2 regions of the Kitasatospora sp. NPDC008050 genome follow, and region 1 is predicted to be linked to the other one. Evidence: riboswitches for the same ligand, from Rfam matches in the RefSeq annotation. Region 1 holds a riboswitch; the other holds the start of a gene.
The links. A riboswitch is a leader RNA that binds a small molecule or an ion and turns the genes downstream of it on or off. The one in region 1 is predicted to bind cyclic di-AMP.

Region 1 (7,038 bases):
CGGAGTACCAGGACCTGGCGCCGGAGCCGGGCGCGGCGGAGGTGGACGGCTACATCGTGCGGCGCGGGCTGGTGGACCTGCCCGACCTCGGACTGTGGACGGACGACGAGGCGCAGGCGTAGCGCCCACCCGGCCGGGCACTGCGCCTGGCCCAGTCGGACAGTGACGGCCCAGACAGTGACGGCTCGGACAGCGACGGCTCAGACGGTGACGGCTCGGACGGTGGCGCCGTGGGCGGCCAGCCAGGCGGCCGGGTCGACCGGGGCGCCGCCGCCCGGGCGGACCTCCAGGCGCAGGTGCGGGCCGATGGGAGCAGCGCCCGGGCGAAGGCTCGGGGCGGCGCCGGTCGCGCCGACCGTGCCGAGCACCGTGCCGGGGGCGACCTGGCCGGCGGTCACGGCGATCGAGGCCAGATGGCAGTACCAGAGCTCGGTGCCGTCCGGCAGGGTCTGGACGACCCGGTAGCCGTAGGCGCCGGACCAGCCGGCCGAGCTGACGGTGCCGCCGCTGACCGCGCCGACCGGGGTGCCGACGGCGGCGACGAAGTCCAGGCCGGTCTGCAGCGCGGCCCACGGCGAACCGGACGCGGCCACCGTGTACTTGGCGAGCGGCAGGCGGGCGGCGATCGGCTCGGCCGCGGCCTTGGCCTGCTCGGCTGCGGCCTGCGCGGCCGCGTGCTCCTGCTCGGCCTGGGCGGCTGCCGCGGCCTGGGCCCGGGCGGCCTGCTGCTGTTCGGCCCGCTCCTGCTCGGCCCGCTGCTGTCCGGCCCGCTGCTGTCCGGCCAGGTGCTCGGCCTCGGCCCGGGCGGCCGCCTCGGCCTGGGCCGCGCGCTTGGCGGCGGCCTCGTTGGCGGCTTCCAGCCGGGCGGCCTCCTCGGCGGCGGTGCGCTGGTCGGCCTGCTGCTGGATCCGGGCGGCGAGCGCGAGGCCGGGGTCCGCGGCGCCGTCGGACTGCGCCTGGGCCCCGTGGTCGGGGACGGTGAGCGCGGGGGCGGGCGCGGGGGCCGGGGTGGCGGCGGCCGCGGCGGTGGCCGACAGACCGGTGGCGCCGAGCGCGGCGGCCATCGCGGTGACCATGGTCGGGGCGCCGCCCAGCCGCAGGCTCGCGGAGGGAGCGCCGGCGCGGGCCTGCCGGGGCACCTTCGGCCGGGCGGGGTCCGCCGGCGCGCCGGGGTGGTCGAGCAGGCCGGTGGTGCCCGATTCGGTGTGGCTCTCCGGGGAGTGCGACAACGCCACGGGGGCGCGCTCCTTTCCTTCCCTCGCGCCTACCGGGTTAGCTGACGGGTTCGGAGCAGGAAGGTCTCCTACGGTCCGACCTGGACCGATCCGGCCCAAGACGATCCGATTCACCCCAAGGAACGTGGTTCCCCGGCTCCCGGCCCAACCCGAAGGCTGGTCCGTGGATTAGGCGACGGCGCACGGTGCCGTTTCGGGTACGGCGTTGCCGACCGCGCTGCGTTATCAAACGTTAATCCCAGGAGCGCGCGATTCCAAGCCGCTCCGATCGAACGGGCACATTCCCATGACGTCATGTTCCCGTCATGCACAGCGCCGCCCGGGCCCGATCTGAGTAGTCGTACTCAGGTGCGCGGCACGGAAGTTGGCCATCCTTCAGGCATGACTTCCACGGTTCAACCGCGGACCACGTCCGCCTATTACCTGCAGGCGATCCTCTCCTTCGCGCTCTCCACCGGCGGCCTCGCCGTGGGCATCGCCTACCTGCCCGTCAGTTCCTGGATGCGGGCATTCCTCGCGGTCGGCCTGCTCTACGCACTGACTTCCGCCTTCACGCTCGCCAAGGTGATCCGGGACCGGCAGGAGGCCGGCGAGATTGTCACCCGGGTCGACCAGGCCCGGCTGGAGAAGCTGCTCGCCGAGCATGATCCGTTCCGGGCCGAAGGGCTGTAGGGGGCCGCGGGGGGCTGACGGAGAGAGGTCTCGCGCGGGGTTGACGGCTACGGCTATTAGCCATAGCTTTGTGGGTGTCGGCAGGCCGCCGGCACCCACCGTTCGTCAGGCCAGGAGGCCGCCGTGAACGCCACCACCACCCCGCAGACCCAGTACCTCCAGCTCCCCGGCGGCACCATCGCGTTCGACGACACGTCCGGCGCCGACACGTCCGGCGCCGACGCATCCGGCGCCGGTACCCCCGGCGAGGACGTCACCCCCGTGGTGCTGCTGCCCGGCATGCTGGAGCCGCGCGCCAGCTTCCGCTACCTGCGCCCGCTGCTGCTCGCCGCCGGCCGCCGCGTGATCACCATGGACCTGCGCGGCCTCGGCGAGTCCTCCCTGGCCTGGGACGACTACTCCCCCGCCGCGATCGCCGGGGACGTCATCGCGCTCCTCGACCACCTGGGCATCGGGCGGGCCGTCCTGGTCGGCCACTCCTACACCGGCGCCACCGTGCTCAAGGCCGCCACCACCGCCCCCGAGAAGGTGGCCGGCATCGTCCTGCTGAACGCCTTCGTCGAGCAGCCCGAGGCCGGCGCGCTGAAGCGGGCGATGGTCCAGGTGATGGGCAGCGCGGTGATCGCCTTCCCGAGGTTCTGGGGCTTCTACCTGAACAGGATCGCGTTCCCGACCACCAAGCCCGCCGACCACGCCGAGTACATCGCCCGCCAGGTCCGGGCGGCGCGCACGCCCGGCCGCAAGCAGGCCACCCGCGGCTACGCCCGGGGCAACTCGGCGCCGGTCGGCTGGACCGAGGGCGTGCGCTGCCCGGCGCTGGTGGTGATGGGCGCCAAGGACCCCGACTTCACCGACCCGGAGCTGGTCGCGGACCGCCAGGCGGCCGCGCTCAAGGCCCGTAAGGTGATGATCGACGGCGCCGGGCACTACTCGATGACGGACCACCCCGAGGCCACCGCCGCCGCCCTGCTCCCCTTCTTCACCGAGGTTGCCTGATGCCCCGCGCCGGACTGACCCCCGACCTCGTCGTCGACCACGCGCTCGGCCTGATCGACGACGAGGGCCCCGACGCCCTGACCCTGGCCGGTGTCGCGCTGCGGGCCAAGGTCGCCGCGCCCTCGCTCTACAAGCACGTGCCCGGCGGCCTGGGCGGGCTGCGCCGGCTGGTCGCGATCAGGGTCACCACCGACCTGGCGGCCCGGCTCCAGCAGGCGACCGAAGGGCTGCGCGGGGACGCGGCGGTCGACGCCCTGCTGCGCGCGTACCACGGGTACGCGATCGAGCACCCGCACCGCTACGCCGCCCTGCCACAGAGCCCGTCCAGCGCCGACGGGGAGCTGATCGACGCGGCCACCGCACTGGTCGGCGCGATCTTCCGGGTGCTGGAGGACTACGGGATCGCGGACTCGGAGGCGGTGCACGCGACCCGCACCGTGCGCGCCCTCGCGCACGGCTTCGCCTCGCTGACCATCGGCGGCGCTTTCCAACTGCGTGAGGACCTGGAGGTGACCCAGCAGCGGCTGATCGGGATGCTGACCAGCGGACTGCGGGCCTGGCCGGACGGCCTCGGGACGGGGAGCTGAGCAGACCCCGGGCAAGCGGCTGGTCAAACTCTGGTCAACCCTGTCGCCAAACGTCTGGTCAGACCATGGGCTGATCGGATAGCACTAGGGAAAAGGGACTAAAGTCCCAGCCGGTACGCATTCGGACAGGAACCGAGACCGATTCGTCGCCGAACGAAGGTCAGACTGAGGCCCACCCGGGTAGCAGCTAGCCGAGGCGTACCACCCGCGAGTCCGCTCGCGGCTCACCCGCGAAGGACGAGGGCCCATGACGCAGCCGACCACCGCCCACCGTGCGGCCCTCGGGACCTCCCCCGCGGCGCTGCCCGCCCAGCGCACCGCCGCCGTGCCGCCGCGGCGCGCCGGCCACCCGGCAGCCGTCAGGCCGGCCGCCCTGACGGGCTGGGCCGCGATGCGCCGAAGCCTGTCGATCGTGCGGGGCGTGCGCTCGATGGGCACCGTCCCGGCCCGGCCGCAGCCCGGCTACGGGGAGTCGGACGGGCAGTAGCCCCAGTCGTACGGACGGGCGCACAGTCGTACGCACGGGAGCCCGGGCCGCCGTGCAGCAGCCCGGCCCGCCCACCCCTCAGGCGAGCGCCTCGGGTTCGGGATCCTGACGCTCCTCGATGAGGTGCCAGTACAGATCGCGCACACCCGGCTCCAGCGACAGGCGGGTGATCAGCTGCTCCATCGCGCGGGCCGGGTCCCCGGCGACCGCGACCGTGGCGCGCAGCTTGGTGGTGTGCTCCTCCTCGCGCCGGGCCCGCAGCCCGGTGGGGGTCAGCCCGGCACTGGTCATGGCCTGCAGCAGCAGGGCGCGCAGCTGGGTCTCGGACTTGCGGTCGCAGAGCAGGTGGATGCTGGCCCGCACCCCCTCGACGTCCGGATCGTCCTGCGGCACCCGGTCGAGCAGCCGGCCCGCCGGGCGCAGCGTCAGATGGACCGCCAGCACACCGAGGGTGCCCAGCAGCGCGAAGAGCAGGTGTCCGGAGGCCGCCAGCACCCCGACCGCCGCCGAACACCAGAGCGTGGCCGCGGTGTTCAGGCCGCGCACGCTGGCGCCGTCGCGCAGGATCACCCCGCCGCCGAGGAAGCCGATGCCGGAGACCACGTAGGAGGCGACCCGGGTGGTGGAGCCCGGGTCCAGCACGGAGGCGCTGTACAGCACGAAGAGGGTGGCGCCCGCGGCCACCAGCGCATTGGTGCGCAGACCCGCCATCCGGGCCCGCCACTGGCGCTCCACCCCGATCAGCGCGCCGCAGCCGACGCCGACGCCGAGCCGGGTGACGAACTCCAGGGTGCTCAGGGTGGCGGCCACGGCCGCACTCTACGGCGCGCGGCGGTACGGGTGGGGGATCCCGCACCGCCGCCGAGAAGAACAGTCGGTGACCGGACCGCGCCCTGGACACGCCCGAGGTCAGGCCTTGGGGGCCGGGCTCATCCGGGTGCTGACCGCGATCCGGTTCCACGCGTTGATGGTGGCGATGACCGAGATCAGCTGGGCCAGCTCGGCCTCGTCGAACCGGTCGGCGGCCTCCTGGTAGACCGCGTCCGGCACGTGGCCCTCGGTCAGCAGGGTGATCGCCTCGGTCAGCGCCAGCGCGGCCCGCTCGCGGGCGGTGTAGTACGGGGTCTCCCGCCAGGCGGCCAGCGCGTAGATGCGGTGCTCCTCCTCGCCGGCCTTGCGGGCGTCGGTGGTGTGCATGTCGATGCAGAACGCGCAGCCGTTGATCAACGAGGCGCGGATCTTGACCAGTTCGGCCAGCGCGGGGTCGATTCCGCGCTGGGAGGCCCCGGTGAGCTGGAGCATGGCCTGGTAGACGTCGGCGGCCGCCTGGGAGAAGGCCAGGCGTGGGGCGGGAGCCGGAACGGTCTGCTGGTGGAGCGCGCTAGTCATGCCAACCACCCTAGGGACTCCCGGACGGTGAACAGAACCGCGACACGGGTGCTTCGGGTACCCCTCAGCCGCGGTGCGCGCCGAGCCAGAAGAGCAGGTAGAGGAAGGCCGCGAAGCCGTGCGCGGCCGCCAGGTAGATACAGACGCGGATCAGCACCCGGCGGTCGGTGCGCTTGCCGCCGTCGGTGGTCGGGGCGTAGTGGGGGCGGGGCTGCTGGATGGCCATCGGTCGAACTCCTTGTCCGAAACGTGCCAGGGATGTTGGGAGCCGCCTCAGTGCGGGCGGGCGGCGGTCGGCAGGCACAGCTCGCCGGCCGGGCTCTGCAACAGGGTGTGGACGAACAGCAGTTCCACGCCCTCGGTACCGTCCGCGGCGAGCTGGTGCGGGGTGAGCGAGTCGAACTGGGCGCTGTCGCCGGGCTCCAGGAGGTAGTTGCTCTGACCGAGGGTCAGCCGCAGCCGGCCCTGGATCACGTGCAACCACTCCTCGCCGGCGTGCACCCGGACCACCGTGTCCTGCAGGCCCGGCGGGATCTGCACCCGCAGCGCCTGCATCGCCAGACCGGCCACGCCGGCCCGCCGGTAGCCCCAGCCGCCGGCCCGGCCCGGGGCGATCTCACCGCCGCGCACCACGGGGTCGGCCGCGGCGGTCTGCTCGCCCAACAGACCGGCCACGGTGGCTCCGTAGAGCCGGGCCAGGGAGAGCAGCACCGGCAGCGAGGGCTGGCGGCGACCGGTCTCCAACCGGGAGAGATAGGCTGGGGAGAGCCCGGCCCGGGCGGCCGCGGCCTCCAGGGTGAGGCGACCGGCCAACCGGTGCTCGCGCAGGCGGGCACCGAGTCCGGGCAGTTCGCCCGCGTCCGGAGCCGGCTCGGCCGGCGGTTCGGTGGTCATGGGACCAGTCCACACCCGCTGTGCCGCAGAGGCAAGAAATGTGCCTCAGAGGCAAAAAACGCCGAAACGCCGCCGCCCGACCGAGGTCGGGACGGCGGCGCCGCTGTGCCGGGCCCGGCTACTCCGCGGCCAGGTGCTCCGAGCTCGCCAGCGCGACCCCGATCTGCGGGCCGGCCTGGGAGGTGCGGCGGGCGGGCTCGCGCCCGGGCGGCTGACTGGGCCGCTCGCCGCTGACCGGCTTCGCGGTGGGCCGTCGCACCGGCTCGCCGACCTCGACCCAGAGCGACTCGCTGTCGTGCTGGAGGCGGAGCTTGTCCCCCTCGCGCAGCATGTAGGTGGTCTCCTCGTGGGTGATCTCCACCCGCAGCAGGTGGTGGCGCACCCGCATCGAGAAGGCCAGCCGGGTCAGGCCCGCGGGCAGCCGCGGCCGGAAGCAGACCACCTCGCCGTAGTCGCGCAGCCCGCCGAACCCGGCCACCAGCGCGATGCAGGCACCGGCCAGCGAGGCCATGTGCAGCCCGTCGCGGGTGTTGCCGCCCAGGTCGTGCAGGTCCATCAGGGCGGCCTCGGCGGTGTAGTCGTAGGCCAGGTCGAGCTGGCCCACCTCGGCCGCCATCACGGCCTGGGTGCAGGCCGAGAGCGAGGAGTCGCGCACCGTCAGGCGCTCGTAGTAGGCGAAGTTGCGCGCCTTCTGCTCGGGGGTGAAGGCGTCGCCGCGGATCTGCATGGCGAGCACCAGGTCGGCCTGCTTGACCACCTGCTTGCGGTACAGGTCGAA
Region 2 (7,038 bases), on a different contig from region 1:
CGTGGACGAAGAGCGAGCTGAGCGCGGAGAGCGCCGGGATCTTGTGCGGGGTGGCCAGCAGCGGGCAGCCGCTCACCGGCGCGGTCAGCGTGGCCAGCCGGTCCTGGGTCAGCGGACGGTTGCTCAGCAGCTCGGCGGGGATCGCGCCCCAGCGCTGCTGGTAGTGCTGCGCCGCGCAGGTCCGGGCGGCCGCGCCGGTGCCGTACCGCGGGTTGACGCCGCTGGGGCCGGCCAGGAAGACCAGGCAGTTCAGCGCGATGAGCAGACAGGTGACGACCGGGACCGGACTGCCGGCGGGGTGCTGGGCCCAGGCGGGCCGGGGGAACGGCATGCGGCGATGCATTCCGCGCCGGGCGCTCGGCGACACCCGCGCTGTACGGCGAGCGGGTGACCGCCCGTGCGGGCGTTCGAGGGTCGGCGGTGCTGGTCGGAAGGGGTATCCGGTGCCCGCGGCCGCAGGGCCAGGCCCTAGGCTTGAGGCCCGGTCGGGCATCGGCCCGACCAGGCCGCAGCCGAGAGGACCCAGCTCATGCCCGTCCCCGCGCCCACCGCCGAGACTCGCTGGCGCTGCACGCTCTGCGGCAACCTGACCCGGTTCGACGTGACCCGGTCCTCCAGGGTGGTCGAGTACCTGCACCTGGACCTGGCCGGCGAGGCGACCGTGGAGGAGCGCGAGGTGCTCAGCGAGAGCCTGGAGTCGATCCGCTGCCGCTGGTGCAACGCGGTCGACCAGGTCGAGCTGGTGGCCCGCCCGGGCGCCGAGAGCGCGGGCTGAGCCGGTCCCCACCAGGGGCTGCTGAAAAATCACCGCCGCGCACGCGACAATTGCATCGAGCGGTGAGTCACCGGGCGGTGAGTCAGGGTGTGCCGGCACAGGGCCGGGGCAGCCGCACAGACAGGATCGGAGCCGAGGACGCGATGGACGCAGCCAGCCAGGCCGCCGAGTCGCAGGGGCCCGTGCCCGCTGGCGGCGAACCGGCGGAGCCGACGGCCGACCTCGGCACCGAGCCGGCAACCGGTGCCGCCCGGCCGGAGCCGGCCCCGGAGGCCGTGGCCTCGGCGGAGCCCGGGGCGCAGGCAGCGCCCGGGGTGGAGGTGGAGCCCGGGGTGGAGACGGGGCCGGCCGAGCAGCTGGACCGCCCGCTGCCCGAGGGTGTGCGTCGGCGGGTGATCGGGCTGGCCGCGGACGCGCTCGGCGGACTGCCGCCCACCGACCTGCCGCCCACCCTGCGCCCGTACGCGAAGTTCACCCCCGCCCGGCGGGCCAAGTACGCCGGCACCGCGCTGGCCGCCGCACTGGAGGCCGAGCCGGTCTTCCGGCTGCGGATAGCGGACCGGCTGCGGCTGGGGCAGCCCGACCTGGTCAAGGCACTGGAGACCGGCCAGGTGCCGGGCGCCGCCGAGCCGCTGGACGTGGCGGCCGCGGCCTACCTGCTGCGCACCAGTGGCTGGACCAGGCTGGTCGCCGAGGCCGGCGAGCAGGCCGAGCGGGCCGGCGCACAGGACGCGGTGGCGGAGGCGGCCCGGCTGGTGGAGAAGCTCCAGGAGGAGCTGGCCGCCACCCGCGCGGCGGCCCGGGCCGATCTGGAGCGTCAGCGCGCGGACTCCGAGGGCATCCGCAAGGAGGTGGAGTCGCTGCGCAAGAAGGTGCGCACGCTGGAGAGCGACACCCGTCGAGCGCAGGCCGAGACCCGCAAGCTGCAGGCCGAGCTGGCCGCCGCCGCGGCCGCGGCCGGTACCGAGCGCGGGGCGGCCGAGAGCGAGAACCGGCGTCTGCGCCACCGGGTCGCCGAGTTGGAGAGCGCGCTGGAGACCGGCCGCCGCTCGGCCCGTGAGGGGCGCAGCGTGGAGGACATGCGGCTGCGGCTGCTGCTCGACACGGTGCTGCAGTCGGCGCAGGGCCTGCAGCGCGAGCTGGCGCTGCCGATCACCACGCTGCACCCGGCGGACCTGGTGGACGCGGTGGTGCCGAGTTCGGCCTCGCCGCACGACGTGGCCCGGCGCGGGCTGGCCGAGGACGATCCGGCGCTGCTGGACCAGCTGCTGGCCATCCCGCAGGTCCACCTGGTGGTGGACGGCTACAACGTGACCAAGACCGGCTACCCGACGCTGCCGCTGGAGAAGCAGCGGCTGCGCCTGCTGGGCGGCCTGGCGATGCTCGCCCAGCGCACCCAGGCCGAGGTGACCTGTGTCTTCGACGGGCAGGACCTGGACGTGCCGGTGATCATGGCGCCGCCGCGCGGTGTCCGGGTGCGGTTCAGCAGGACCGGGCAGACGGCGGACGAGCTGATCCGCCAGTTGGTGCGGGCCGAGCCGCAGGGGCGGCCGGTGGTGGTGGTCTCGACGGACCGCGAGGTGGCGGACGGCGTGCGCAAGGCCGGTGCGCGCCCGGTGGCCTCGGTACTGCTGCTGAACCGTCTCTCCCGCGGCTGATCAGCCGTCAGTCGGTCAAGGCCGATCATGTGAATGTTGCGTGAGGGCCTTGCGGGCGAGGGCAGTTCGTGACAGCAGGGGAGTGGCGCAGGGAAGTGATGTTCACTAGGGTCTGGCGTCAAACCTATTTTTCCGGTCACTCATCCGATCGGGTGAGGCCGGCAGAAGAAGGAGCGGTCCCTTGGCGTCCCATCGCCGTCCCAAGCAGTCGAGCCGCGCGCGGATCACCGTGCTCACCGCCGCTGCGGCGACCGCGGTCGCGCTCTCCTCGCAGACCGGGGCCTGGGCAGACCCCAAGCCGTCCATCCAGGACGTCAAGGCGCAGATCGACGACCTGAACAACCAGCAGGAGGCCGCCGCCGAGAAGTACGACGGCGCCAAGGAGCGCGGCGACCAGCTGCGCCAGCAGGCCTCCCAGCTGCAGGACGAGGTGGCCCGCACGCAGGACCAGCTGACCCAACTGCAGTCCGGGCTCGCGACGGTGGCGGGCGAGCAGTACCGCACCGGCGGGATCGACCCCACCGTGCAGCTGATGCTCAACTCCAACCCGCAGAACTACCTGGACCAGGCGTCCAGCATGCAGGTGGCGACCAGCACCGAGACGGACGCGCTCAAGTCGCTCCAGGGCGAGCAGCGCAAGCTGGACCAGGAGAAGAAGGAAGCCTCCGACACGCTGGCCCAGCTGGACGGCGCCACCCAGCAGTTGAACCAGGCCAAGGCGGATGTGCAGAGCAAGCTGGCCGCCGCGCAGAAGCTGCTCAACTCGCTGAGCGCCGCGGACCGGGCCTCGCTGGCCGCCGCCGACCGCGCCTCGCGCGGCAGCGCCCGCACCGACCTCGGCTCGCTCGACCTCCCGCCGGCCGCCGGCTACGCCGGCCAGGCGGTGCAGGCGGCGCTCAGCCGGCTCGGCGACTCCTACGTCTGGGGTGCCACCGGCTCCAGCACCTTCGACTGCTCGGGGCTGATGCAGTGGGCCTACGCGCAGGCCGGCGTCTCGCTGCCGCGCACCTCGCAGGAGCAGGCCACGGTGGGCACCGCGGTGCCGAGCCTGTCCCAGGCGCAGCCGGGCGACCTGATCATCTTCGGTGGCGACCGGCACCACGTGGGCATGTACATCGGCAGCGGCAAGATGGTGCACGCGCCGCACACCGGTGACGTGGTGCGGATCGCCGACCCCAACTCGATGGGTGAGTCGTACATCATCCGCCGGGTCTGACCCGCCGTCGCCCCGGCGCGCGCCGACTGCCTCTGAGCCCCCGTCACCCGTGTGGTGTGACGGGGGCCACTTGTTTGTATCCGGCATGATCACGCGCGGGTGATCTCCTTAGCACCCAGAGTCAAAGTTGGGCAGTTTTTCTGACAAGGATTTGAACGGATCACAGAGTTGTTACTAGGGTCGCTCATCAGACCGCCGCGATGGTGATCACCCGACCGGGGTGGCAGCGGAGGTTACCGCCGAGTCTGGAAAGCAGCACGGGCAGTTGACTGCCCGACGGGGACCCCCTCACCGGGGAGCTGCGGACCGGAGCCGGGGAACCACGTTCCTCGGGGTGAATCGGCGCCAGGTCGGCCGTCAGGCCGGTGAGGCGTCGTAGGGCATCTCTTCCAGCCCGAACCCGTCAGCTCACCCGGTAGGCGGTCGGAGGAAGAAGGATTCGTGGCGTCCCATCGTCGTCCCAAGCCCGTCGGCCGTACCCGTGCGTCGATTCTGACCGCGGCTGCCGCGACCGCCGTGGCGCTCTCCGCGCAGGGGGCGGCGCATGCCGACCCGGCGCCCTCGCTCGACCAGGTCAAGTCCCAGGTCGACGCCCTGAACAACCAGGCGGAGCAGGCCTCCCAGCAGTACGACGGCGCGCAGGCCAAGCAGCAGACCCTGCAGAAGCAGGTCAGTGACCTGCAGGATCAGGTGGCGCGGCAGCAGGACCAGGTGACCAACCTGCAGTCCGGGCTGGCCTCGGTGGCCGCCGACCAGTACGCCAACAACGGCATCTCGCCGACCGTGCAGCTGATGCTCTCCAGCAAGCCGGACGGCTTCCTGAGCCAGGCCAGCTCGCTCAACCAGATGAGCAGCACCGAGACCGAGACGCTGAAGCAGCTTCAGGAGCAGCAGCGCAAGCTCGACCAGGACAAGGCCGAGGCGCAGAGCAAGCTCTCCGAGCTGGACACCACCACGCAGCAGCTGAAGAGCGCCAAGGACGACGTCCAGGCCAAGTTGCAGCAGGCCCAGAACCTGCTCAACACGCTGACCGAGCAGCAGCGCCAGGCGATGGCCGCGGCCGAGGCCAAGGCTGCCGCAGACGCCAAGGCGGCGGCCGACCAGGCCGCCGCGCAGGCCAAGGCCGCCGCTGCCGCCAAGGCCCAGGCCGACGCGCAGTCCGCCTCGCGCGGCTCCTCCCGCACCGACCTGGGGAGCACCGGCTCCACGGCCGCCCCCAGCACCCCGAGTGCCGGCAGCTCGGCCGCGCAGGCCGCGATCGCCGCCGCCGTCGGCAAGCTGGGCTCGCCGTACGTCTACGGTGCCGCCGGGCCGAGCTCCTTCGACTGCTCGGGTCTGATGCAGTGGGCCTACGCGCAGGCCGGCGTCTCGCTGCCGCGCACCTCGCAGGAGCAGGCCTCGGCCGGCACCAACGAGGGCACCGACATCGCCAACGCCCAGCCCGGCGACCTGCTCGTCTTCTACAGCGACATGCACCACGTGGGCATGTACGTCGGCGGCGGCCAGATGATCCACGCCCCGCACACCGGCGCCGTGGTCCGCTACGAGTCGGCCACGGTGATGCCGATCGCGGCGATCATCCGCCCCTGACGCATGATCGCGGCGATCATCCGCCCCTGACGCACCGTCGTCCCCGAAGGCCCGGTCTCCTCCTGGAGGCCGGGCCTTCGGCGTTCGGCAGCCGTTCTGATGTCCGATTGGGGATCAAATATTCGTATCGGCAGGGGTTTGGACTCCTCTGTCCCGACTCGCTAACGTCTGCGCTCGGACCTCAGCTCCTGCGGGCCTCACCGGAGGCTCCAGGGGCTCCCTCGGCGATAGGAGTCGTCAGCGATGGCGAGCACACCCCCGTCGGGCACCGCGCGGCGCTTCGCCCGGGTGGTGGCGGTCACCGCTGCCGCGACCACGGTGCTGGCGATGACGGCCAGCGCACACGGTGCCCCGGGCGGACCGGACAAGAAGGACGTCAAGGCACAGGTCGACCAGCTCTACGCGGAGGCGGAGCAGGCCTCGGAGAAGTCCAACGCCGCGGAGGAGGCCGCCCAGCGGCTGCAGGCCGAGGCCGGCACCCTGCAGCAGGAGGTGGCCCGCGGACAGGAGACCCTGAACAGGATGCGCCTGGACCTGGCCACCGTCGCGGGCGCCGAGTACCGCTCCGGCGGGATGGACCCCACCGTGCAGCTGATGCTCTCCAGCGACCCGGCCGGCTACCTGGCCAAGGCCCGCACCCTGGCCCAGGCCGGCGAGCAGCGCGCCGCCACCCTGCACGAGGTGCAGGAGCAGCAGCGCCGGCTGGACCAGCGCCGGGAGGAGGCGACCGGCAAGCTGGCCGAGCTGGAGAGCGTGCGCACCTCGCTGGCCGCGGCCAAGCAGCAGGTGCAGCAGCGGTTGAAGAGCGCGCAGGCGCTGCTGGGCAGCCTCACCGCCGCCGAGCGGGCGCAACTGCAGGCGCAGGACGACCGGGAGGCGCACGAGCGGGCGGCCCGGGCCGCGGAGCGGGTCGACCTGGGCACCCAGCCGCCCTCCTCGGACCGGGCGGCGGCCGCGCTGGCGGCGGCGCTGAGCAAGCTCGGCTCCCCTTACGTGTACGGATCCACCGGGCCCGGCGCGTTCGACTGCTCGGGTCTGATGTACTGGAGCTGGCGGCAGGCCGGAGTGACCCTGCCGCGCACCTCGCAGGCGCAGGCGTTCGGGGGGCAGCGGATCAGCCTGTCCGAGGCGCAACCGGGAGACTTGGTGATCTTCTTCCACGACATGCACCACGTCGGCATGTACGCCGGTGGCGGCACCGTGATCCACGCGCCCTACCCCGGCGCCCGGGTGCGCTACGAGAGCGTCGCCGCGATGCCGGTCGCGGCGGTGGTGCGGCCCTGACCGCGCAGGAGCCGGCCGCCGCGCCCCACCCCGCCGAGCCCGTCACGGGCGGCGGGGTCTCGCGCCGTACCGCGCTGCTGCTGGTGGGCGGCGCGCTGGTGCAGCTCTCGGTGCCCAGGCCCGCGCCCGCCCGGGCGGTCACGCCCGCGGTGCTGTCGGCCCAGCGGCTGGCGCCGGTGCTGTCCGCGCACGCCCAGGCGCTGCGCACCGGCGAGCTGGCGCCGCTGCAACTGGCCCAGCTGGACTACCGGGCGACCTCCTGGGACGCGGACACGGTGAACGCCGAACTCTCCTACCGGCTGGCGGGCTTCGACGACTACCCGGCGGTGCTGCAGCGCCGGGTCACGCTGCTCGACGGCGCGGTGAGCGGTGAGAGCGCGGCGCCCGGCAGCGCCGTCGCGCCCTGGGACCTGGGCGATCCGACGCCGGTGCGCGGTGCCCGCTGCGTGGTGCTGGGGCCCGCGGCGGCGGGCGAGCTGACCTTGCTGGCCACGCTGGCCGACCAGGCGGTGACC

Region 2: linked by a shared signal. The riboswitch ahead of ACFZB9_RS01595 (NlpC/P60 family protein) and the one ahead of ACFZB9_RS30215 (M23 family metallopeptidase) in region 1 are both predicted to bind cyclic di-AMP.

Annotation. Positions count from the first base shown of each region.
Region 1 covers NZ_JBIBIJ010000019.1:164,091-171,128, reverse strand. Annotated here, with positions in the region: gene ACFZB9_RS30220 (hypothetical protein) at 1-122, shown strand, start outside; gene ACFZB9_RS30215 (M23 family metallopeptidase) at 201-1,235, opposite strand; cyclic di-AMP (ydaO/yuaA leader) riboswitch at 1,247-1,420, opposite strand; gene ACFZB9_RS30210 (YiaA/YiaB family inner membrane protein) at 1,617-1,907, shown strand; gene ACFZB9_RS30205 (alpha/beta fold hydrolase) at 2,031-2,903, shown strand; gene ACFZB9_RS30200 (TetR-like C-terminal domain-containing protein) at 2,903-3,490, shown strand; gene ACFZB9_RS30195 (hypothetical protein) at 3,738-3,977, shown strand; gene ACFZB9_RS30190 (MgtC/SapB family protein) at 4,056-4,787, opposite strand; gene ACFZB9_RS30185 (carboxymuconolactone decarboxylase family protein) at 4,887-5,366, opposite strand; gene ACFZB9_RS30180 (DUF6126 family protein) at 5,431-5,592, opposite strand; gene ACFZB9_RS30175 (helix-turn-helix domain-containing protein) at 5,640-6,260, opposite strand; gene ACFZB9_RS30170 (glycoside hydrolase family 65 protein) at 6,379-7,038, opposite strand, start outside.
Region 2 covers NZ_JBIBIJ010000001.1:380,576-387,613, reverse strand. Annotated here, with positions in the region: gene ACFZB9_RS01615 (rhomboid family intramembrane serine protease) at 1-331, opposite strand, end outside; gene ACFZB9_RS01610 (hypothetical protein) at 530-775, shown strand; gene ACFZB9_RS01605 (NYN domain-containing protein) at 919-2,433, shown strand; gene ACFZB9_RS01600 (NlpC/P60 family protein) at 2,615-3,649, shown strand; cyclic di-AMP (ydaO/yuaA leader) riboswitch at 3,937-4,087, shown strand; gene ACFZB9_RS01595 (NlpC/P60 family protein) at 4,091-5,239, shown strand; gene ACFZB9_RS01590 (NlpC/P60 family protein) at 5,483-6,523, shown strand; gene ACFZB9_RS01585 (hypothetical protein) at 6,607-7,038, shown strand, end outside.